DNA from 4 places in the Micromonospora sp. NPDC003241 genome. Region 3 is predicted to be linked to each of the others. Evidence: riboswitches for the same ligand, from Rfam matches in the RefSeq annotation. Region 3 holds a riboswitch; each other region holds the start of a gene.
What was found. Region 3 has a riboswitch for cyclic di-AMP ahead of ACWDVW_RS09575 (coiled-coil domain-containing protein). Riboswitches for the same ligand answer to the same signal wherever they lie in the genome.
Positions count from the first base shown of each region.

Region 1: another riboswitch for cyclic di-AMP. It lies ahead of ACWDVW_RS13610 (C39 family peptidase); the one in region 3 lies ahead of ACWDVW_RS09575 (coiled-coil domain-containing protein).
Region 2: another riboswitch for cyclic di-AMP. It lies ahead of ACWDVW_RS21835 (coiled-coil domain-containing protein); the one in region 3 lies ahead of ACWDVW_RS09575 (coiled-coil domain-containing protein).
Region 4: another riboswitch for cyclic di-AMP. It lies ahead of ACWDVW_RS02565 (NlpC/P60 family protein); the one in region 3 lies ahead of ACWDVW_RS09575 (coiled-coil domain-containing protein).

Region 1 covers NZ_JBSFSO010000013.1:58,192-63,759, forward strand. The annotation lists gene ACWDVW_RS13595 (acyltransferase family protein) at 1-1,001, shown strand, start outside; gene ACWDVW_RS13600 (hypothetical protein) at 1,126-1,530, shown strand; gene ACWDVW_RS13605 (hypothetical protein) at 1,709-2,473, shown strand; cyclic di-AMP (ydaO/yuaA leader) riboswitch at 2,782-2,923, shown strand; gene ACWDVW_RS13610 (C39 family peptidase) at 3,149-4,006, shown strand; gene ACWDVW_RS13615 (alpha/beta fold hydrolase) at 4,086-4,820, shown strand; gene ACWDVW_RS13620 (CDP-glycerol glycerophosphotransferase family protein) at 4,827-5,568, opposite strand, start outside.
Region 2 covers NZ_JBSFSO010000029.1:67,818-73,385, forward strand. The annotation lists gene ACWDVW_RS21825 (HelD family protein) at 1-391, shown strand, start outside; gene ACWDVW_RS21830 (cation diffusion facilitator family transporter) at 458-1,375, shown strand; cyclic di-AMP (ydaO/yuaA leader) riboswitch at 1,527-1,659, shown strand; gene ACWDVW_RS21835 (coiled-coil domain-containing protein) at 1,664-2,746, shown strand; gene ACWDVW_RS21840 (1-phosphofructokinase family hexose kinase) at 2,982-3,947, shown strand; gene surE (5'/3'-nucleotidase SurE) at 3,944-4,768, shown strand; gene ACWDVW_RS21850 (STAS domain-containing protein) at 4,772-5,137, opposite strand; gene ACWDVW_RS21855 (hypothetical protein) at 5,475-5,568, shown strand, end outside.
Region 3 covers NZ_JBSFSO010000008.1:135,329-140,896, forward strand. The annotation lists gene ACWDVW_RS09570 (carbonic anhydrase) at 1-482, shown strand, start outside; gene ACWDVW_RS09575 (coiled-coil domain-containing protein) at 564-1,580, opposite strand; cyclic di-AMP (ydaO/yuaA leader) riboswitch at 1,584-1,715, opposite strand; gene ACWDVW_RS09580 (YibE/F family protein) at 1,882-3,261, opposite strand; gene ACWDVW_RS09585 (metal-sensitive transcriptional regulator) at 3,543-3,839, opposite strand; gene ACWDVW_RS09590 (heavy-metal-associated domain-containing protein) at 3,958-4,167, shown strand; gene ACWDVW_RS09595 (hypothetical protein) at 4,193-5,200, shown strand; gene ACWDVW_RS09600 (heavy metal translocating P-type ATPase) at 5,211-5,568, shown strand, end outside.
Region 4 covers NZ_JBSFSO010000002.1:176,931-182,498, reverse strand. The annotation lists gene ACWDVW_RS02580 (zinc metalloprotease) at 1-65, shown strand, start outside; gene ACWDVW_RS02575 (pyridoxamine 5'-phosphate oxidase family protein) at 133-666, opposite strand; gene dcd (dCTP deaminase) at 746-1,324, shown strand; gene ACWDVW_RS02565 (NlpC/P60 family protein) at 1,380-2,420, opposite strand; cyclic di-AMP (ydaO/yuaA leader) riboswitch at 2,433-2,569, opposite strand; gene ACWDVW_RS02560 (NlpC/P60 family protein) at 2,749-3,762, opposite strand; gene ACWDVW_RS02555 ((Fe-S)-binding protein) at 4,016-5,568, opposite strand, start outside.

The DNA of each region.
Region 1 (5,568 bases), on a different contig from region 3:
GGATCGCCAAGATCTATCCGAACCACGTGGTGATGTGGGCGTTGGCCATGCTCGCGGCGCTCTGGTTCGCCGACCCGATCAACCCGGTGGCCGCGCTGGAGAACCTGTTCCTGCTCCAGGCCTGGGACCCGCGACCGGGCTACTTCTACAGCGTCAACAACGTGAGCTGGTCGCTCTCCTGCGAACTGTTCTTCTATCTCTGCCTGCCGCTGGCGTTGCCGCTGGTCCGCCGGGCCAGGCCGTGGATGCTGTGGGCCGTGGTGATCGCCATGCCGCTGCTGATCCTGGCGCTCTGGCCCGGTCAGTTGCTGGTGCCGGAGCAGAGCCGTTGGTGGTTCGCCCAGATCTTCCCGCTGGTGCGGTCGCTGGAGTTCTGGATGGGCGTGGCCGCCGCCGAGCTGATGCTGCGCGGTCGCTGGCGCGGGCCCCGGCTGCCGCTGGCCACCGTGATCTTCGTCGCGACCTGGGTGGCGGCCTCGCAGTGGATCCGGGCCGAGCTCTGGGCGACCCTGCTGTCGGTGGCGTACGTCCTGGTGATCGCGGCGGCGGCGGACGCCGACGTGCACGGCCGCTGGTCGCCGCTGCGCTCCCGGCTGATGGTCTGGCTGGGCGAGGTCTCGTTCGCCTTCTACCTGGTGCACGTCTTTGCGATCATGACGATCCTGCGGCTCACCGGAGACTGGGGCACCGGCCTGCCCGGCTGGTGGGGAGTGCCGGCGGTGATCGGGTTCCTGCTACTCACCCTGGCGCTGGCCGCGTTGCTGCACCGCTACGTGGAGCAACCGATGATGCGGCGACTCGCCCCGAGCCGCGCCGGGTCCGCCCCGCCACCCGCCGCCGGGGCCGCAGGGCCGCCCACCCAGCCGCCCGCAGAAGCGGGCGCGGAGCCGCCTGCGGGGTCGCCCGTGCAGCCACGTACCGAGCCGCCCGCCGGGCTGCCGAGGCAGCGGGTGGCGGGTGACGAGTCGAGCACCGCCGGTCGGCGCGACCCGCACCGCTGAGTCCATGGTGGATGGCCCTCGTCGGCCGTCCGACCTGCTGTTTCGTGTGTCATCGGCGGCGCGTCGCCGACGCGACACGCCCGCCGACGATGTGATTCGACGGCGGTGGCGGTAGCGTGACGATGTGCTTCCCGTCGCGTCCGCCCATCCCCTGTGGTGGCTGGCGCGCTGGGCGACGCGGCTGCTGACCGGGTTCGCGGTCGCCGCCGCGTTCACCCTCGGCGCCTGGGCGATGCCCGCCCAGGGCGCCCCGGCCGGGCACCCCGCCGTCGACCGGGTCGCGTCGTCCGCCCTGCTCGCGCAGCCGCCCCACGCAGGCTGGCAGCCCACGTCGGGCGGCACGCTGGTCGCGGTGGCCGACACCGGGGTCGTCGACCGGGTCGACCCGGTGGGCGTACCCGGACTGCTGCCGGAGGCGCGCCCGGAGGCGCAGCGGCCCGCCGCGACGGTGGTCGCAGGTCCGGCGACATCCGTCCCGACGACGGTCGCACCGGCCGCCCACGGTGCCCGCGCCCCACCCGGCGCCTGACCTCGCGCCCCGCTGCGGCCCGCCGACCGGACTCCGCCGCAGCCCGTCCCGCAACGCCCGGGACCTCTGCCCGCGACACATCCCGTCACCGCCCCGCCCGGTCCCGTGGCACCGCCACCGGACGACCGGATGCCGGCGCGGTCCGCTGTCAGCGCACCACTGCCCACGAGGTACCGCCATGGAGAAGACCGTCCTCTACCAGTTCCTGATCGAGGTGCCCCGGGCCGCCGCCATCTGGTCGGTGCTGCTCGTGCTCGCGCTGGGCGTGCTCACCGCCCTGGTCGCCCGGCCCGAAACGGCCTCGTCCGGCGCCGACGAGGCCACCGGTCCGGCCGCCGACCCCGCCGAGGCCGAGGCGGCCGACCTGCGCCGCTACGCCGGTGAGGTGGCCGTGGCCGCCGCCGGGGCCGCGCAGAACGCCGCCCGGCGGCAGGAGGCGTGGCGTACCGCTCAGACCGCTCTCGACCGGGCCTGGGCCGGATTCGACGAGGCGGAGAGCCGGGCCCGGCGGCTTGCCGGTGTCACCGCGCTGCCGGCTCCCCGCACCCCGCGCACCGCCAGCGAGTACGCCGCCCGGGAGCGCTGGCTGCACCACGCGGCGATGCAGGCGCACTGGCGCGGTGACCTGTCGGCGCGGCAGCTCACCGACGTGCTGGCGCGTCGGGCCGGCTGGGATCCCCGACTGCACCCGGCCGAACAGGAGGTCGTCCTGGCCCGGGTCGTCCGCGACAACCACCGGGCCGCGTACCGGGTCGCCGCCGAGCGGGAACGGGCCGCCTGGCGGGAGGCCGAGCTGGCCATCGACGCGGCCCGGGTGCTCTCCGCCGAGGCGTACGCCGCCGCGCAGCGCCTGCGCCCGAACCCGTTCCCGGCGCCCGCCGTCACCGCCGTCGCACGTCCGGCCGCAGCGGTCCTGCGGTGGCGACCGGCGCGCGTGGGGTGACCCGGCTCGGCGACCGGATAGTCCGGCCGGATTGGGTGAGCCCGGTCACATCCCTCGCCGGAACGGACGCCGAGGCGGGAACCGCCCGAGACGTGACGCGATGCCCGGAGACATTGTCTGCGGGTGGTCCCCCTGTCACCGCCTGTTGCGTCGATCGCCGTCGGTCCCGTTGCGCGACGTCGCTGACCGAACGCCCGAAAATCATCGACCTGGATCATGTTTACGCAGGTCAGAGCGGGTTGGCAGGGCAATGGCCGGCCAGTAGTGTCGGCCCGTCCGATGCGGTACCCGATCGCAGGAGGCGACGCCGCATCGACCCGCCTAATCGTGGTCTCACGAACCGGGGACCCACCGCACCACTGGGGTGAATCCGCGAGCCTCGGCTCACGGTAGGGCCGTCTTCCCGCCCGAACCCGTCAGCTAACCCGGTCGGCGGTGTCGGAAGGAGCCTTCCTCTCGTGCATCCCCTCGTCGTACCCCTTGAGTTCCCTCACCTCCACGGCACTGCGGTGCCCGCGCTCGCCGGGCCGTCGGCTACGAGCTGACTGCGGCCACCGCCCCCGCCCGGTCATCCGGGCGCAGCCCCTCGCACGGCCGTCCCCGTACTCGGGCGGTCCTCGACAGGTCCTGTCGAGTTGACCGCCGGAGCGGTTCGCCGTGCCTCCCTGAGCTCCCGTGGAGGACTCCGTGAAGCAGACCGTCACGCGCCAGCTACGCCGGCTGGCCACCGAACGCCCCTATCAGGTCGTCGCCGCCTCGGCCGCTGCGCTGGCGCTGGCCACCGGTGCCGGTGCCGTACTCGTCGGCACCGAGGACGCCCCGGCCACCGCGCACACCACGACCACCGTCGCCGAGTTGCGCGGCGACACCGCGGTCTCCCGCGCCGAGGCCCGGGTGGAGCCGACCCCGTCGACCCCGCCCAGCAGCGCGGCCCCGAGCAGCGCCGCGCCGTCGCCCTCGCCGAAGGCCACCTCGGCGGCCCCCTCGCCGGTGGCCACCAGTGCGAAGGCCGCCCCGAAGGCACCGGCGCGGAAGGTCCTGGACTACGACTTCCAGGCGCAAACCACCGGCTACTACTGCGGCCCGGCCGCGGTACGCAACGCGCTCAGCGCCGCCGGTGTCGACCGTGACCAGGACACCCTGGCCGCCCAGCTCGGCACCACGTACGCCGGCACCAACTCGGCCCAGGACACCACCCGGGTGCTCAACGCCACGGTCAAGGGCGGGCCGTACTCGACCACGATGTTGCCGGGCGGCTCGGCCAGCCCGGCGCAGATGGACCAGCTCCAGGCCGACGTGGTCGAGGCGATCACCGACGGGCGCGGTGTCGTGGTGAACGTGGCCGGCAGCGCCACCGACACCGACGGCGGCTGGCACTCCTTCCCCGGCGGCCACTACGTCGCCGTGGTGGGCTACGAGGACGACGGTCGACTGGTCAAGATCGCCGACTCGGCCGACGCCTCGTACTACTCGTACTGGATGACCACCATCGATCTCGCCCACTGGGCCGCCACCCGCGGCTACTCCTCCTGAGATGTAAGGAAGGGTCCCCTGCTAACGCCTCGTGCATAGCAGGGGACCCCTCCTTACCTCCAGGTGGCAGACTTCGCGCATGAGCGAGGAGTCGGGCGACCGGGCGGTGCTGGTGCTGCTGCACGGGATGGGTGGCACCGGCGACGTGTGGCTGCCCTGGGCGCCGCTGTTGCAGGAGCGGTGGCCGGGCCGGTGGTCGGCCCCGGATCTGGCCGGTCACGGCGCCGCGCCGCCGCTGCCGGAGTACTCCTTCACCGCTCTCGCCGACCGGGTCGCGGGGAGTCTCGCCCCCGGTGACCGGATCGTCGTACTCGGACACTCGCTCGGCGGGGTGGTCGGCCTGGCGCTGGCCGCCGCCGACCGGGGCGTGGCGGTCGACGCGGTGGTGGGCCTCGGCATCAAGGCGGTCTGGTCCCCGGCGGAGCTGGCCCGCGCCGCCGACCTGGCCGCCCGGCCGGTCACCTGGTTCGGCACCCGCGACGAGGCGGCCCGGCGACACCTGCGGGTGGCCGGCCTGACCGGGTTGCTCGGCCCGGAGCAACCGGCGGTGGACGCCGGGCTGCGGCAGGTGGACGGGCGGTGGCGGCTGGCCATGGACCCCGCCGCCTTCGCCGTCGGCGAACCCGACCTGGCCGCCCTGCTGGCGGCGATCGACGTGCCGGTCCTGCTGGCCCGGGGCGAACACGACACGATGGTCACCGACGACCAGCTCCGGGCGTACGGCGTACCCGTGGTGACGTTGCCCGGTCTCGGTCACCACGCCCACGTCGAGGATCCGGCGGCGGTGCTGGCCCTGCTCGACCCCTGGCGCTGAGACCGCTCAGGTGGCGCTGGGCAGGGCGGCGTCGGTCGTGGTCCGTGGTGCCGGGGCGGTCCAGGTCGGGTCCAGCTCCCGCCGGGCGGCGGCGAGGAACGCCTCGGCGTACGACTCGGCCGGGAAGTCGCCCAGGTAGCGCCGACGGGTCGCCCAGCGCGCCTCGGCGAGCGGATCGGTGTCGAGCAGCCGGGTCAGCACGTCGTCCAGGTCGGACATGTCCCGGCGCAGCACGTAGCCGGTGGCGGCGAGGGGGAACCGCTCGACGAACCGGTCACCGTCGACACCGGTGTCGGTGACCACGTAGGGCTTGCCCGAGTACAGCCAGTCGGAGACCACCCCGGAGACGTCGGAGACCAGGGCGTCCGCCCGGTTCACCGACTCGGCCAGGGTGAGCCGGCCGGCGGCGGCGCCGAACACGTGCTGACGGCCGGTGCGGGAGCGGTCGGCGGCGAGCAGTTCGTGCAGCCGGGCCAGGCGTCGGGCCGAGGCCGGATGCTGGTTGGTGTACGGGTGGGCGCGCAGGATCACCGTGGCGCCCCGGTCGAGCAGCCGCCGCAGCAGCGTCTCGGCCATCGGCAGCGAGCAGTAGTCGGCGTCGGCGTGGTGGCCGGTCCAGGTGGGGGTGTAGAGGACGGTGGGGTTCGCCAGCCCGCGCGTCGGCTGGTGGCGGACCTCGATCGCCTCGACCTGCGGACGGCCCACCACCACGAACTTCTCGGCCGGGATCTCCACCCCGGCGCGGGCG
Region 2 (5,568 bases), on a different contig from region 3:
GGCCGAGATCCGGCGGGCGTACCCGGACCTGGCCCTGCCGACCGCGGTGCGGACCACCGGGGTCGACCCGGTGGAGCTGGTGGTGCCGGCGGCGGAGCTGGAGACCAGCGTGCTGACCGCCGCGAGCGCGCTGCTCGGCGAGGTCGAGGGCACCGTCGGGGTGATCACGCCGGTGCCGCGCCGGGACGAGGTCGCGGCCTGGCTGGGCGGGCTCGGCGGCGAGCGCCTCCAGGTGGTGACCAGCCTGGAGGCCAAGGGCATGGAGTACGACGGCGTGGTGCTGGTCGCCCCCGGTGAGATCCGTGCCGATCCGGGCTCCGGCGTGCGGACGCTCTACGTCGCCCTGTCCCGGGCCACCCAGCGGCTGACCACGATCGACCCGACCGGCTGAGCGCGCACATATAGCAATGTCGGCATAGCTCCGTCCCCGGCCGGGCGCAGCACGCAAGGTGTCTGCGTGGGCGCGGGCCACGACCACCACCACGCTTCGGTGTCGAACGCCGCACACCGCCACTCCGGCCGGCTGTGGGCGGCGTTCGTGCTGCTCACCGCCCTGATGGCGGTGGAGGCGGTGACCGCTCTGTGGACCGGCTCGCTGGCTCTGCTCTCCGACGCCGGGCACATGTTCACCGACGTGCTCGGCATCGGGATGGCGCTCGCGGCGGTGACCGCCACCCGACGCGTGGACACGCATCCACAACGCACCTTCGGCCTCTATCGGCTGGAGGTGCTCGCCGCGTTGGCCAACGCCGTGCTGCTCGTCGGCGTCGCCGGTTACGTGCTGGTCGAGGCGGTACGCCGGTTCGGCGACCCACCGGAGGTGCGTACCGGGCCGGTGCTGGTGGTGGCCACGCTCGGCCTGCTCGCCAACCTGGTCGCGTTCGCGCTGCTGCGACCCGGGGCACGGGAGAGCATCAACCTGCGCGGGGCGTACCTGGAGGTGCTGGCCGACCTGCTCGGCTCGCTGGGGGTGATCGCGGCGGCGGCGCTGATCGCGCTGACCGGCTGGTGGTGGGCGGACCCGCTGGTGGCGGTCGCGATCGGCGCGTTCATCCTGCCGCGTACCTGGCGTCTGGGCCGGGCGGCGGTCCGCATCCTGGTGCAGGCCGCCCCGGAGCACCTCCAGGTCACTGCGGTGCACGACCGGCTGGCCGCGGTGCCCGGCGTGGCCGGCGTCCACGACCTGCACGTCTGGACGCTCACCTCCGGGATGGAGGTGGCCTCGGCCCACCTGACCACCGCCGAGGGCGCCGAGGTCGGCACGGTGCTCCGCGCCGCCCGTACGGCGCTGCGCGAGGACTTCGACATCGCGCACGCCACGTTGCAGATCGAGCCCGGGACGAGCGCCGGTGCCTGTGGGACGGTGGAGTGGTAGCGGGGCGGTGAATGCGAAAGGCAACAAGAATCCCATTTGTCTGGTTTACTGGTGACCAGGGGAACACCAGGAGTCACACCGGCTGCACCAGCCCCACCAGCACCGGTAGGCTCGGACCCGGTCTCCGCCAGGCGGCACTCGACGGTGCCGGCGGTGACCGCCGCCTAATCGCCCGCCAGGGCGAACCGGGGAACCATGTTCCAGGGGTGCATCCGCGTCCAGCGGTAGGGATCTTCCGTCCCGAACCCGTCAGCTAACCCGGTCGGCGGCTGACGGAAGGACATGTGCATGCCAGCAGTGGCAACCGTGAGACCGGCCGGCCGTACGGCGGCCCTGATCGCTGCGGGGCTCGCCCTCGCCCTGGGCGCCGCGCTCGCTCCGTTCAGCGCTGCCTCCGCAGCCCCCGGTGACGTCGGCGACGAGGGCGGTACACCGGCGCTGCGCGCCCAGTTGGAGGCGGCCAGCAAGGGCTACCTCGACGCCAAGACCGCCCTGGACCGCTCGGTCGTCCGGCAGAAGAAGCTGGCCGAGCAGCTCACCACGACCGAGGGTCAGCTCACCGAACGCAGCGACAAGGTAGCCGAGATCGCCGCGCAGGCGTATCGCGGCGGCCGGCTCGGCGCCGCGTCGGCGCTGCTCAACAGCGGTTCCCCGGCCGGTTTCATGGACCGTGCGGCGGCGCTGGACGCGGTGGCGGCCAACGAGGAACGCGCGCTGCGGGACCTGCGGACCACCCGGGACGAGGTCAGCAAGACCAAGCAGGCCCTCGACATCGAGGTGCAGGAGCAGCGCAAGCAGGTGGCCGTGATGGCCAAGCGCAAGGAGCAGGCCGAACGCTCGCTGACCGTGGCCGAGGAGCGCGCCGAGCGCGCTGAGCGGGCTGCGGCACAGGAACGGGCCAGCCGGACCCCGGCACGTGGCGGCGGTTCCAGCAGCGCCACCGCCAAGCCGGCACCGCGCAACTCCAACGGCTCCTGGCCGGCCGAGTCGTGCAGCGTCAACGACCCCACCCCGGCCAACGGCTGCATCACGCCCCGCACCCTGCACGCGCTCAACCAGGCCAAGGCGGCCGGCTTCACCCGGTACGTCTCCTGCTACCGCGCGGGCGGCTCGGGTGAGCACCCGAAGGGTCGGGCCTGCGACTTCGCCGCGCAGAAGAACGGCTTCGGCGGGGTCGCCACCGGCGGCGACCGGACGTACGGCAACAACCTGGCGGCGTTCTACGTCAACAACGCCGACCGTCTCGCCGTGCTCTACGTGATCTGGTACAAGCAGATCTGGCTGCCGAGTAGCGGCTGGCGGACGTACAGCGGCGCGCGGGGCGACCCGTCCAGCGACCACACCAACCACGTACACCTGTCGGTGTACTGATCCACACGGCACGCCGGGTGGCCGCCCTCGCGGGTGGTCCACCCGGCGTCGTCGTTCCCGCACTCCGAGGCGGCTGCCTCGGCTCCGCCCCGCCCGTCGCCGCGCGCTCTGCGGCCACCTTGGTTACCGTCGACATCGAAGCGGACATTTCGTGGCGACCGGGAGGAACGGTTATGAGCGGACCGCAGCGGACCCAGTGCGACGGTGTGTCGTGAGCGCGGCGACCGGACATGTGATGGTCTTCGCGCCGACCCCACTGCTCACGGTCACGATCGACCAGCCCAACGAGACTCCGGAGCTGCACCTGCACCCCGGCGGTCAGGGCGTCTGGCAGGCCCGGATGGTGCTGTCGCACGGCGTCGACGTGGTGCTCTGCACCGCGCTCGGCGGCGAGATCGGGCAGGTGCTGGAGCCCCTGCTGGTCAGCGAGGGCGTCGACCTCAAGGTGGTGGCGCGGGACTCCGGCGGCAGCGGCGGGTACGTGCACGACCGCCGCGAGGGCACCCGGCAGGAGATCGTCGACGTGACCGGGCAGCCACTGAGTCGACACGAGTTGGACGAGCTCTACAACCTGTCGCTGGGCGAGGGGCTGCGGGCGGCGGTCAGCATCCTGAGCGGCCCGAACGACCCGTCGCTGGTCCCCGCCGACCTGTACCGGCGTTTCGCCGCCGACCTCGGCGCGAACGGCAGCCGGGTGGTGGTCGACCTCTGCGGCGACCACCTCACCGCCGTGCTGGACAGCGGGGTCTTCTTCGTCAAGGTCAGCCACGAGGAGCTGATCGCCGACGGCCGCGCGGCCGACGACGACGAGGAGCAGCTCACCCGGGCGATGTACGAGCTGCACGCCACCGGTGCCGAGAACGTGGTGGTCAGCCGGGCCGACAAGCCGGCGCTGGCCCTCGTCGACGGCGAGGTCTTCGAGGTGCAGATGCCCCGCCTGGAGGCGGCCGACCCGCGCGGTGCGGGGGACTCGATGACCGCCAGCGTGGCCGCCGTGGTGGCGCGCGGCGGTGACGTACGCACCGCGATCCGGACCGGCGCGGCGGCCGGCGCGCTGAACGTCACCCGGCACGGACTGGGCACCGGGCGGCTGGACTCGATCACCGGCCTGGTGGACCGGGTACGCCTGGAGCCGGCCGGTGTCCGCCGGCAGGAACGCACCACCCCCGACGAGTTGGCCCACCGGGTGGGTGGCGCATGACCCTGCGAGTGCTGATCACCAACGACGACGGGATCGCCGCGCCGGGCATCCACGCTCTGGCCCGGGCGGCGGTCGACCGAGGGCTGGACGTGGTGGTCGCGGCACCGCTGGAAGAGGCGAGCGGCACCAGCGCCGCGATGAGTGCGGTGGAGCAGGACGGGCAGGTGGTGGTCCGTGAGCATCCGTTGCCGGAGCTGGCCGGGGTACCGACCTTCGGGGTCGGCGGCTCGCCCGCCTTCATCGCGTTGATCGCCGTGCACGGCGCGTTCGGGCCGCCGCCGTCGGTGCTGCTCTCCGGCATCAACCGGGGGGCGAACGCGGGCCGGGCGGTGCTGCACTCCGGCACGGTGGGTGCGGCGTTCACCGCCGCCGCCAACGGCTGTCGGGCGTTGGCGGTGTCACTGGACGTGCTCTCCGTCGGGGAGGCGACCGCCGTCAGCGGAGGTGCCGCAGTGGCCGCCGCGGCCCGGGTACGCGACGCCGAACGGAACTGGGCCACCGCCGCCCACGTGGCGTTGGACCTGCTCCCCCGGCTGACCGCCGGTCCGGTGGAGAGCGTGCTCAACGTCAACTCGCCGGACGTGCCGCTGGACCGGCTGCGCGGCGTACGCCGGGCGGGGCTGGCCACCTTCGGTCAGGTGCAGATGACCGTCGCCGAGGCCGGCCACGGTTTCGTGCGGACCGCGCTGGAGGAGCCCGGTCAGGCGGTGCAGCCCGGGACCGACCTGGCGTGGCTCGCCGACGGGTACGCCTCGGTGACGGCGGTCCGCGCCGTCACCGAGGTGTCCGACGTGAACCTGACCGGTCTCGACGGCGACTGACGGTCAGCCGCCGGGAAGGACCTCGGGAGTGGCGGCGGCACCGGCGTAGTACGGCTCCGGCGCGCCGAAGAGACCGAGCAGCCCGGTCACCCAGAGCTGTCGGTGCACGAACCGACTGGGTTCGGTGACGATCAGCTTGACGCCACTGACCTCAGCCGTCTGGAAGCCGGCGACCATCGCGCTGATGCCCACCGAGTCGATGAAGGTGACCAGCCGCATGTTGAGCTCGATCCGGGCCGGCCGCCCCTTGGCCAGCACTTCGGCGATGGCCTCTTTCACCTCGTACGCGGTGTCGACGTCGATCTCGCCCCGAGGGGCGATCTCGATGACACCACCGGGCCGAACCGTCTGCAGGATCGACAGGCTCACGCGAGCACCTCCACTCGCCCGTACGACGGGCGCCTCATCAGTACGCGGGCCGCGACCGAGAGTATTCCTCCGACGGCCTCGGTCGCCACCCCTCGGGATGAGCAATTCGCGGACATCGGCGCGTCAAATCGCCCATATCCGGACTTATTACGTCCTATCACTCGGAGCAAGCCGAGGCCCGCACCGACGAACCAGGGTAGCGGGCCGCGGCTCGCCCGTCCGATATCCGGGACCCCGGCGTGCCCCGCAGGCCGACGGCCTGACCTGCGACCAGCCGGTGCGGGTGGCGGAGTGTGCCTAGCATCACCGATGACGACCACGACGAAGGGACGACACGATGCTTCGCAGGCTCGCCGGTCTGGCCGGTGTCAGCGCCCTGCTCGCCCTCCTGCTCGCCTGCGGGTTCGGCGGCGGGGGCGATGACGACGACG
Region 3 (5,568 bases):
ACTCCCGGCTCGCTGCGGAGATCATCTTCGACCGTGGGTTGGGCGATCTCTTCGTGGTCCGGACCGCCGGGCACACCATCGGCCCGGAGGTGCTGGGCAGCGTCGAGTACGCGGTGAGCGTGCTGCGTACGCCGCTGGTGGTGGTGCTCGGGCACGACTCGTGCGGTGCCGTCCAGGCGGCCCGGGCCGCGGCGGCCACCGGCACCGCGCCCTCGGGGCACCTGCGTGCCGTGGTGGACGCGGTGGTGCCCAGCCTGCGCCGGGCCGAGCGGGCGGGGGTCGACGACCTGGACGCGATCGTCGACATCCACATCGCGCAGACCGTCGAGGCGATGCTGGAGTCCTCCGAGGCGCTGGCCGCCGAGGTCGCCGCGGGAGGATGCGCGGTGGTGGGCATGTCGTACCGGCTGGCCGCCGGTGAGGTGCGGACCATCGCGGCGGAGCCCGCCGAGATGGCGGGTGTGGTCACGCCCGTGGGCTGACCCGCCGGATTGCCCGACACGGACGACGAGGGCCGCTCCGCCAGACGGCGGAGCGGCCCTCGCAGGTCACCCGGACGGTGCTCAGAGCAGCGACACGTGCACGTGGTCCGTGTGGTTGGACGGGCCGCTGTAGGACCGCCACCTGTTCTCGGTCGGGAACCAGATCTGCCGGTTCCAGATCACGTAGTAGATGCCGAGCCGGTCGGCGTTGCGGACCAGGAAGGCCGCCAGGTTGTTGCCGTAGATCCGGGTGTCGTTGTTGTGCCAGGGGCTGAACCCGCTGTTCTGCAACGACCAGTCACACGCCCGGCCCTTGGGGTGCTCGAACCTGTCACCGGGCCGCCAGCAACCGACGAAGCGGTCGAAGCCGGCCCGCTTGACCTCCTTGTACATGTGCAGGGTGCGCGGCGTGATGCAACCCGACGTGGTCGGGTCCTTCTGGCTGCACGACTCCGGCTTCCAACTCCCGTCGGACGCGCGGTTCGGCGCCACCCGGGCGACCGGCGAGGTGGCGGCCACCAGGCCACCGGTCAGGCCCTCGCCACCGACCAGGCGCAGTGACTTCTCCGCCTCGGTCTTCTTGCGCGCCATGTCGTTGGTCAGCTTCTGCTGCTCACGGACCTCGGCGTCGGAGGCGAGCTTGGCCTGGTCGGCGCGCTCCCGGATCGTGTTGACCTCGCCCAACTTCTTGTCGTTGAACAGGTTCAACTCGTCCAGGGCGGACGCGCGGTCCATGAACGAGTCCGGCGCGTTGCTCTGCAACAACATCGCTATCGCACCGACCCGGCCGGTGCGGTACGACTGCGTCGCGATCTCGGCGACCTGCGGCCGGAGCGCGTCGAGGTCGGCCTGTGCGCGGCGCAGCTCGACGTCGAGCTTGAGCTGGCGCTTCTTGGACTTCTCCAGTTGGTTCTTGGCCTTGGAGAAGTCGCGGTTCGCCGACTCGATCAGGTCGTTGAGCATCGGTGGGTCGTCGTCGTGCTCGGCCGGCGCGGGTGGGTTCGGCGCGGCCATGGCCGGCAGGGGCCCGGCGAACACGGCGAACGCGGCGAACACGGCCACCACGGGTGTCATCCAGCGGCGTAGGGGTGCCGTCACTTCTTTCCCTTCCATCGACCGCCGACCGGGTTAGCTGACGGGTTCGGAACGGAAGTGGCCCCTACCGCTGACGCGGATTCACCCCACCTACCTGGGTCCCCGGCTCGCCTCGCGGCGATTGGGCGGTGGCACCGCAGGCGCCGCTGCGCGCCTTCGTCGGTGACCGGCTGTGAGGTTACCCGACGGTCCATGTCGGTCTCTACGCCCCGAACCCGGCTAGATGCGTCATTTCGTAATCGCGATGGGTGACCAACGACACGGGCACGAACCGTGTCGGCAGGGGCGGTCACGCTGCGGGGTGTCACCATGTGGTGTCCGTGCTCCTGTCCGGGTCGGGCCACCGCGATCCGGTGGCGGGGGGTGTGTCACGCGCACGCGCGGTGCTGAGCGCGTGCAGGGCCTCGGTCCGGTCCGTGCCGGGCCGGGGAGTCGGGGGAGTGGGGCCGTCGCCGTCCGGCCCGTCGTCGTGGCCGCCGGACCCGCCGGGCTCCGGCGTGTCCCGCCGTCCGGCGGTGACCACCAGCGCGGCCAGTGCGGTCGTCAGCGGTACGGCGGCGACCAGCCCCAGCGTGGCCACCACGCTGCGGACGATCTCCTGGGTGAGGAACTCGCTGGTCACGATCTGGCCGAGCGCGCGGGTGTCGGCAGTGAGCAGGAGCAGCAGCGGCAGCGACGCGCCCGCGTACGCCAGCACGATGGTGTTCACCACCGAGGCGATGTGGGCCCGGCCGACCCGGGTCGCCGAGCGGTACAGCTCCCGGCGGGTGAAGCTCGGGTTGGCGTGGCGCAGTTCGGTCACGGCGGCGGCCTGGGTCACCGTGACGTCGTCGAGCACGCCGAGCGAGCCGATGATGATGCCGGCGAGCAGCAGGCCGTGCAGGTCGACGTCGCCCCGGAACATGGACAGCGTGGTGGCGTCCTCGCTGCCGAAACCGGTCAGGTGGGTGGCCCGGGTGGCGGCCAGTCCGAGCAGGCCGGTGAGCACCAGACTGCCGAGCGTGCCGAGGACGGCTACCGAGGTCTGTGCCGAGATGCCGTGCGTCAGGTACAGCACCACGAACATGATCAGTGCCGCGCCGACGATGGCGACCACCAACGGCGGCTGGCCCGCGCTGATGCCGGGCAGCACGAAGGTGATCAGGATGGCGAAACTGGCCGCCAGGCCGCCGAGCGCGGCCAGGCCGCGAAGCCGCCCGAAGGCCACGATGGCGGCGGCGAACAGCACCGCGAGCCAGATCAGCGGCTTGCCCCGCTGGTGCTCGGCGATGTTGTAGTAGCTGAGCGAGGGGTCCTCGGGATCGGTCAGGGAGACCAGGATGATCTCGTCGCCGACGCTGACCCGGGGCGCTCCCGGCCCGTCCGGCAGCGGCGTCTGCACGTCCTCGCCGGAGTCCGGGCCGCTGTCGACCCGTACGGTCACCGTGCCGCACTGCTGCCCGGCGGTGGTCGGGGTGCCCTCGGGCACGACCGGGTTCGGTGGGCAGGGCTCGTTCACCACCCGGGTGACCGTGCCGTGGTAACGAGGCGTGTCGTCGGCGGCCTCGGGCCGGGGCGGGTCCGAGGGCCAGAGCACGAGCGCGGCGACCAGGGTGACGAGGAAGAGGGGGACCACCGTCACGATGAGGATCCGCCGCACCCGGGGTGGGGTGGGCGGAGCGGAACGGGTGTGGTCGGCGCCCATTCATTGTCTCCCAACGATTCCAAGGCGAACTACGTACCGGCGGGCGAGAAGGTTCAGCGCCGCCGGTCGGCCGCTGCGGCGGGCATCCGGAATGGCCCGAGCGTGGCAGGATGGCTGCGTACCGTGAGGGCGGTTCCGGCTGGCCATCGTGGCGAATGGTAGCCAGGTCGGCATCGGAACGCAGGTCGCGCGCGTGTGTCGGGGGCGGGTGCCGGAGACGACACCCGGGCCGGGCGTGCGGGTGGGTCGGGTCGGCCGCGCTTCATCAGGCGACGGGCGGGTCAGCCGCGCTTCATCAGGCGGCCGACGGCGGCCATCATCTCGGAGGCCATCTCGTCGGCGCGGCCCTCGGCGGCGCCCTCGTGCATGCAGTGCCGGGCGTGCCCGTCGAGCAGGCCGAGAGCGACCTTGTCCAGTGCGGCCTGGATCGCGGAGATCTGGGTGAGCACGTCGATGCAGTAGCGATCCTCGTCGACCATCTTCTCGACGCCGCGTACCTGCCCCTCGACACGACGTAGCCGGGCGAGCAGTTGGTCCTTGCTGGCGGTGTAGCCGCGGATCGGCGCGGGTGTGCTCATGAACACGAGGATAACGTACCCCTGGGGGGTATGGTACGGTCACGGTTGTGGATACCCCCCGAGGGTATTCGACGGGGTGCCCGGCCCGGGTGGACGGGCCCTGGAGAGGAGAGTTGCCATGGTCACCACGGCGTACCAGGTGCAGGGCATGACCTGCGGCCACTGCGTCAGCGCGGTCAGCGCCGAGGTCGGCGCGATCCCCGGCGTCGAGGACGTCCAGGTCGACCTGGCCAGCGGTCAGGTCACCGTCACCAGCGCGCAGCCGCTGGACCCGGCCGCCGTCCGGGCCGCAGTCGACGAGGCCGGCTACGAGTTGGTCGCCGCCTGAGGCGACCGGAGACCGAGGTGTCCCGATGAACACGGCGACGAAGGTGAGCGGCTTCGCGCTCGGCCTCGCGGCGGTGTTCGCCGCCGCGTACGGAGTCGGCCAGGTGACCGGCCCGCCGGCCCCGGTCACCGCGACCGGCCACGGCGGCGCGACCGGCCACGGCGACGGCCCGGACCAGGCCGGGCACGACGAGAACGCCGGACATGACGACAAGGCCGGACATGACGACAGGGCCGGGCACGACGCGGGCGCGGCCGGGCACCTGCCCGGAGGGCTCCTCGTCTCCGAGCGCGGATACACCCTCGTGCCGGTCGAGGCCCCGGCGGGCGAGTTCGCCTTCCGGATCACCGGCCCGGACAGCCGGCCGGTAACCGGGTACGACGTGGTGCACGACAAGCCGATGCACCTGATCGTCGCCCGGCGTGACCTCTCCGGCTTCCGCCACGTGCACCCCGAGCTGGCGCCGGACGGCACCTGGCGGGTCGCCACGCCACTCACCGCGCCCGGAGTGTGGCGGGCGTTCGCCGACTTCACCCCGACCGGTGGCGAGCCGTTGACGCTCGGCGTCGACGTGACCGTCCCCGGCACGCTGACCGAACGGCCGCTGCCCGCCCCGGCACCCACCGCCACGGTCGACGACTACACGATCACCCTGGACGGCACGCCGCAGCCGGGCCGCTCGTCCACGTTGACGCTGACCGTCGCGCGCGACGGCGTACCCGTCACCGACCTGGAGCCGTATCTCGGGGCGTACGGGCACCTGGTCGCGCTGCGGCAGGGCGACCTGGCGTACCTGCACGTCCACCCGGAGGGGGTGCCGGACGACGGGCGCACCACACCCGGACCACGGGTGAGCTTCGCCACCGAGTTCCCGTCCGCCGGTGCCTACCGGCTCTATCTCGACTTCCGCCACGGCGGGGTGGTACGCACCGCCGAGTTCACCGTGCACGTCGGGGACCCGGTGCCCGTCCCGGTCGGCCCCACCGCCGCGCCGGACGACGGGCACGGTACGCCCGGACACGGGCACGACTGAGGGACCAGCCATGACCACGAGTCGACCCCTGCCCACCGCAGCGAACCAGATCGAGTTGTCCATCGGCGGCATGACCTGCGCGTCCTGTGCCGCCCGCATCGAGAAGAAGCTGAACCGCCTGGACGGCGTGCAGGCCAGCGTCAACTACGCCACCGAGAAGGCCACCGTCTCCTACGCCGACCCGGTCACCCCGCAGGAGCTGATCGCCACGGTCGAGAAGACCGGTTACACGGCGGCGGTGCCACCACCCCGGCAGGACACGCCGGAAGCCGTCGAGCCGGTGGACGAGCTGCGTGCGCTGCGTACCCGCCTGTGGGTTTCGGTGGTGCTCAGCGTGCCGGTGATGGCGCTGGCCATGGTGCCGGCCT
Region 4 (5,568 bases), on a different contig from region 3:
TGTACCAGTTCACCCCGGGCCAGGCGACCCGGATGATCAATGCGTGGAACACCTACCGCGCGTAGCGCGGGAGTCGTCGGCGCGTACCTCCGGTGCCGGTCCCGTCGTCAGGCGGGGCCGGCACCGGTCGGTTCAGGCGGCGCGGACATGTCGGGCCGCGCGGGTCCGGTGGGGCGTGGGCCGGGCGGCCTGCGGGGTGGCGCCGGCCGGGTCGAGCCAGACCTGCACGGCCGGCTCACCGACCAGCCCGCCGGTGGCGGCGCGCTCGTGCCGGGCGAGCATCGCCACGTCGACGGTGAACTCGAACAGACGCCAGTCGGCGTGCGGGGCGGCGCGGGCCGCGAGCGCCAGCCGGGCCACCGTGGCGTCGTCGGTGACGGGTCGGGCGCGGCCGGCGACGTACGCCTCGTCGTCGCTCTCCTCCGCCGGGAACGAGTGCAGCGCGTAGCGCCCGTCGCGTTCCAGGTCGCGCCGCTTCGGCGAGTCGATCACGAAGCAGAAGAGACCGTCGGCGGTGATCACCGGGGAGACCGGGTGCACCCGGGGCCCGCCGTCGGCGCGGACCGTGGCCAGGTAGCCGAAGCCCGGGCCGTACTGCTGCATGAGAAGGCGGATCCCGTCGGCGAGTCGAGGCTCGTCGACGGCGAATTCGGACCAGGAAGCCATGCCGACATCCTATCGAACATACGTTCTAAGCAGGTAGTCCGACACGCAGGTCACGACTACCGGCCGCTAAGGTGTGGCGATGCTGCTCTCCGACCGTGACCTGGTCTCCGAGATCAAGGCCGGCACCCTGGCGCTGGAGCCCTTCGAGCCCACCCTGGTGCAGCCGTCCAGCATCGACGTCCGCCTGGACAAGCTGTTCCGGGTGTTCAACAACCACCTCTACACACACATCGACCCGGCCACCCAGCAGGACGATCTCACCTCGCCGGTGGAGGTGCCCGACGGCGAGCCGTTCGTGCTGCACCCGGGCGAGTTCGTGCTCGCCTCCACGCTTGAGGTGATCTCGCTCGGCGACCAGCTCGCCGGCCGACTCGAAGGCAAGTCCAGCCTCGGTCGCCTCGGCCTGCTGACGCACTCCACCGCCGGTTTCATCGACCCCGGCTTCTCCGGTCACGTCACGCTGGAGCTGTCCAACGTGGCCAACCTGCCGATCATGCTCTGGCCCGGCATGAAGATCGGCCAGCTCTGCATCTTCCGGCTCTCCTCGCCCGCCGAGCACCCGTACGGCTCGCTCGTCTACGGCTCGCGCTACCAGGGCCAGCGCGGCCCGACGCCGAGCCGCGCCTGGCAGAACTGGCGTACCTGGCCGACCCGCTGACGACCGGCGGGCCCGCGCTGCCGAGACGCGGGCCCGTGGCCGTCCGCCCGGCGACTCAGCCGGGCCGACCGAAACTGTGGATCGGACTGGTGTCCATCCGCTTCATCGCGATCGGCTTGCCCGCGCGGGAGGCGTGCACCACCCAGCCGCCACCGACGTACATCCCGACGTGGTGCAGGTCGCGGAAATAGAAGACCAGGTCACCCGGGCGCAGGTCGCCGCGACCGACCGAGGCCGTGACCTGCCGCTGCCGCGCCGCGTTGTGCGGCAGCGCCACTCCGGCCCGCGCCCACGCGGCCAGCATCAAACCCGAGCAGTCGTACGCGTGCGGCCCCTCGGCCCCCCACGAGTACGGCTTGCCGATCTGGGCGCACGCGAAGGTGACCGCCTCACCGGCCGGGCCACCCGGATAGGTGGCCGGACAGGGCGCCGGCCGCAACGGACCACCACCCCCGTCGTCGTACGCCCGCAGCCGCAACCGCTGCAACCGCTCGATCTCGGTGTCGATCTGCCGCCGCTTCCCGGCCAGGTCGGCCTCGGTGCGGGTCAGCTCGGCGATGGTGCGGTCCAGTCCGGCTCGGGCGGCGGCGAGTTCGTCCCGCAGTTCACGCGCCTGGCGTACGTCCTCCTGCTGGAAGCGGGCGTACCGGTCGAGCACGCCGAGCTGGGCGATGACCTCGCCGGGCGACCGGCTGCCCAGCAGCGTGTTCACGGCGCGGACCGGCTCGCCCCGGTACGCCCGCGCGGCCAGCGCGCCGACCCGCTTCATCGCCTCGTCCACCTGCTGTTGCAGCGGGGCGATGCGGGCGGTCAGGGCGTCCGCCTCCCGGCGGGTGGCGGCCAGGTCCTGCCGGGTGGCGTTGTGTCGTTCGATGACGGCTTCGAGCCGGTTCCAGTCCTCGTCGATCTGGCGCTCGATGTCGTCGACCGTGGGGTCGGCGTGGGCCGCCGTCGCGCCACCGGTCAGCAGAACGGCGGTCGCGGCGAGTGCGGCGAGTGCGGTGATGCAGCGGTACCAGCGGGATCGCGGCGCATCCGTCGTCGGGCCGGGCTTCGCCGACCGGTACGACGGAGGCCGCGGGGCATGGTGTGCCACCGGGCTGCGTACTCCTTCTTCCCAGACCGCCTACCGGGTTAGCTGACGGGTTCGGGCGGGAAGGGAACGCCCTACCGCGACCATCGCGGACTCACCCCGGAAACCTGGGTCCCCGGCTCGCTCGGACAGCGACTCGGCGGTGTCGGACCGTCACCGCCCCGGGTGGGCGGTCCTGCCAGCGGGCCAACGATTGACCAGCGTAGGGACGATCGGCGTCGATGCGCAACACACCCACACCGTCACTCTCGGTGCATTAATCCGACAACGCAGAAGGCCCCCGGTCGCTTGACCGAGGGCCTTTCGTCGTTCCTGCGTACGGGCTCAGGCGTCAGCCGGGTCGACGGAAGCCGGCGACCGGCATCGTCGTGATCGGCGAGACGTTGACCGGCACCCCGGCCCGAGCCGAGTGCACCATCTTGTTGTTGCCCAGATAGATCCCGACGTGACTCACGTCGCTGCGGAAGAACACCAGGTCACCGGGGCGGGCGTCGGCCCGGGAGATGGCCTTGCCCTCGCGCCACTGGGCACCGGTGAAGTGGGTCAGATAGATACCCGCCGCCTTGTACGCGTACTGGGTGAGGCCGGAGCAGTCGAACGAGTTCGGCCCGGTGGCACCCCAGACGTACGGCTTGCCGACCTGCGCGCAGGCGGTCCGGATGGCCGTCCGTGCCGCGTCGCTGACCACACCGTTGATGGTCGGGCAGTTGGTGGTCTTCACCGTGGTCACCGGCAGGGACCGCTCCAGCCGCTTGATCTCGGCGTCGATCTGCTTCTTCTTCGCCGCGAGCTGCTTCTGCTTGGCCTCCTGGTCGACGATCAGCGCGTCGAGCGTGGCCTTCTGGTCGTCGTACTTCTTCCGGATCTTCATCACGCCCTCGAGCTGGCGGCGCTCCTCCCAGGCCAGCCGGTCGAGGAAGGCCATCTGCTCACCGAGCTGGTCCGGCTTCGCGTTGAGCAGCACCGCGCCGAGTTCCTGCGAGGGGCCGGTGATGTAGTACCGGGAGGCGAGGCCGGCGACCCGGTTCATCGCCAGCTCGGTCTCCAGGGCCAGCGGCTGGATCTTCTTCTCCAGCTTCTCGGCCTTCTCGCGGTTGACCCGCAGCTCCGAGCGCACCTTGTTGAACTGCTCGATGGTGGGTTCGAGCTGCTGCCACTGCTTGTCGATCTGGCGCTCGATCTCGTCCACCGACGGCTCGGCGTACGCGGGCGCGGCGACCAGACCGGCACCGACCGCAGCGGCGGCGACCAGGACGACCAGACGGCGAGCGGCCTTGCGCAGCCCGCGCGCGGGGGTGGAACGTCCCGGCGCACGACGATGGAGGGGCATGGTTGCCACCGGCACCGACTCCTTTGCGACCGACCACCGGGCGTCCCGCTAGCGGTAAGGGGCGAGACAGACGACCCACGGCGGTCGGTGCCTCACATTAGGGGAACGCGCGCGACGGAATCAAGGCAACCAACGGCTCATTCACCTTTGCGCGACCGACCGCACACAAAGGGTGTCGACCAATTCGTTACAGTTATCTACGCCAATATAAAAATCGGGACGTGTCGGCATCCGTACCGATGCCGACACGTCCCGACGTACGCGCTGGTCACCCGGCGACCGGCTCACCCTCCTCGGCGCCCCGGGCCTGCTCGGGCTTGATCGAACGCAGCAGCACGCTGGCCACGTCGACCACCTCGACCTGATCGCCGGCGCCCTTGCCGTTGACTCCGTCACTCAGCATCGTCGAGCAGAACGGACAGCCGACCGCGACGGTCCGCGCACCGGTGGACATGGCCTCCTCGACCCGATCCACATTGATCCGCTTGCCGATCCGCTCCTCCATCCACATGCGTGCGCCACCGGCGCCGCAGCAGAAGGAGCGCTCGCTGTTGCGCGGCATCTCGACCAGGCCGTCGTCGGCGCCGACGGCGCTGCCCAGCACCTCGCGCGGCGGCGCGAAGACCCGGTTGTGCCGGCCCAGGTAGCACGGGTCGTGGTAGGTGACGCCGCCGTCGACCGGCTGCACCGGGGTGAGCTTGCCGGTGGCGACCAGGTGCGCCAGCAACTGGGTGTGGTGCACCACCTCGAACTCGCCGCCGAGCTGGCCGTACTCGTTGCCCAGGGTGTTGAAGCAGTGCGGACAGGTCGCGACGATCTTCCGCTTGGCCTTCTCGCGGCCCTCGAACGCCTCGTTGAGCGTCTCCACGTTCTGCTGGGCGAGCATCTGGAAGACGAACTCGTTGCCGATGCGGCGGGCCGGGTCGCCGGAGCAGGTCTCGCCCTCACCGAGGATGGCGAACGAGACGCCCGCCTCGTTCAGCAGCGTGGCGACCGCCCGGGTGGTCTTCTTCGCCCGGTCCTCGAACGCACCGGCACAGCCCACCCAGAAGAGGTACTCGAAGTCCTCGACCTCACCGACCCGGGGCACCTCGAAGTCGAGGCCCTTGGTCCAGTCCTCCCGGGTGTTCTGCGGCGCACCCCAGGGGTTCCCCTTGTTCTCCAGGTTGCGCAGCATCACGCCGGCCTCGGAGGGGAAGTTCGACTCGATCAGCACCTGATAGCGGCGCATGTCGACGATGTGGTCCACGTGCTCGATGTCCACCGGGCACTGCTCGACGCAGGCGCCGCAGGTGGTGCACGACCAGAGCACGTCCGGGTCGATCACGCCGCCCGCCTCGGCGTCACCGATCAGCGGCTTCTCCGCCTCGGCGAGCGCCAGCACGTCGAGGTGGGCGAGCTGCGCGGCGGTGGCCTTCTCCTCGCCGGTGAGGTCCTTGCCGCCGCCCGCCAGCAGATAGGGCGCCTTGGCGTACGCGTGGTCGCGCAGGCTGAGCACCAGCAGCTTCGGCGACAGCGGCTTGCCGGTGTTCCACGCCGGGCACTGCGACTGACAGCGCCCGCACTCGGTGCAGGTGCTGAAGTCCAGCAGGCCCTTCCAGGTGAACTGCTCGACGTGTGCGACGCCGAACTGGTCCTTCTCGGGATCGGCCTCCTCGAAGTCGAGCGGCTTGCCCTCGCTCATCATCGGCCGCAGCGGCCCGAGGCCGGAGCCGGACGCACCCGGCTTCCGCTTGAAATAGATGTTCGGGAAGGCCAGGAAGCGGTGCCAGGCGACGCCCATGGTCACGTTCAGCGAGATCACGATGAGCCAGGTCATCG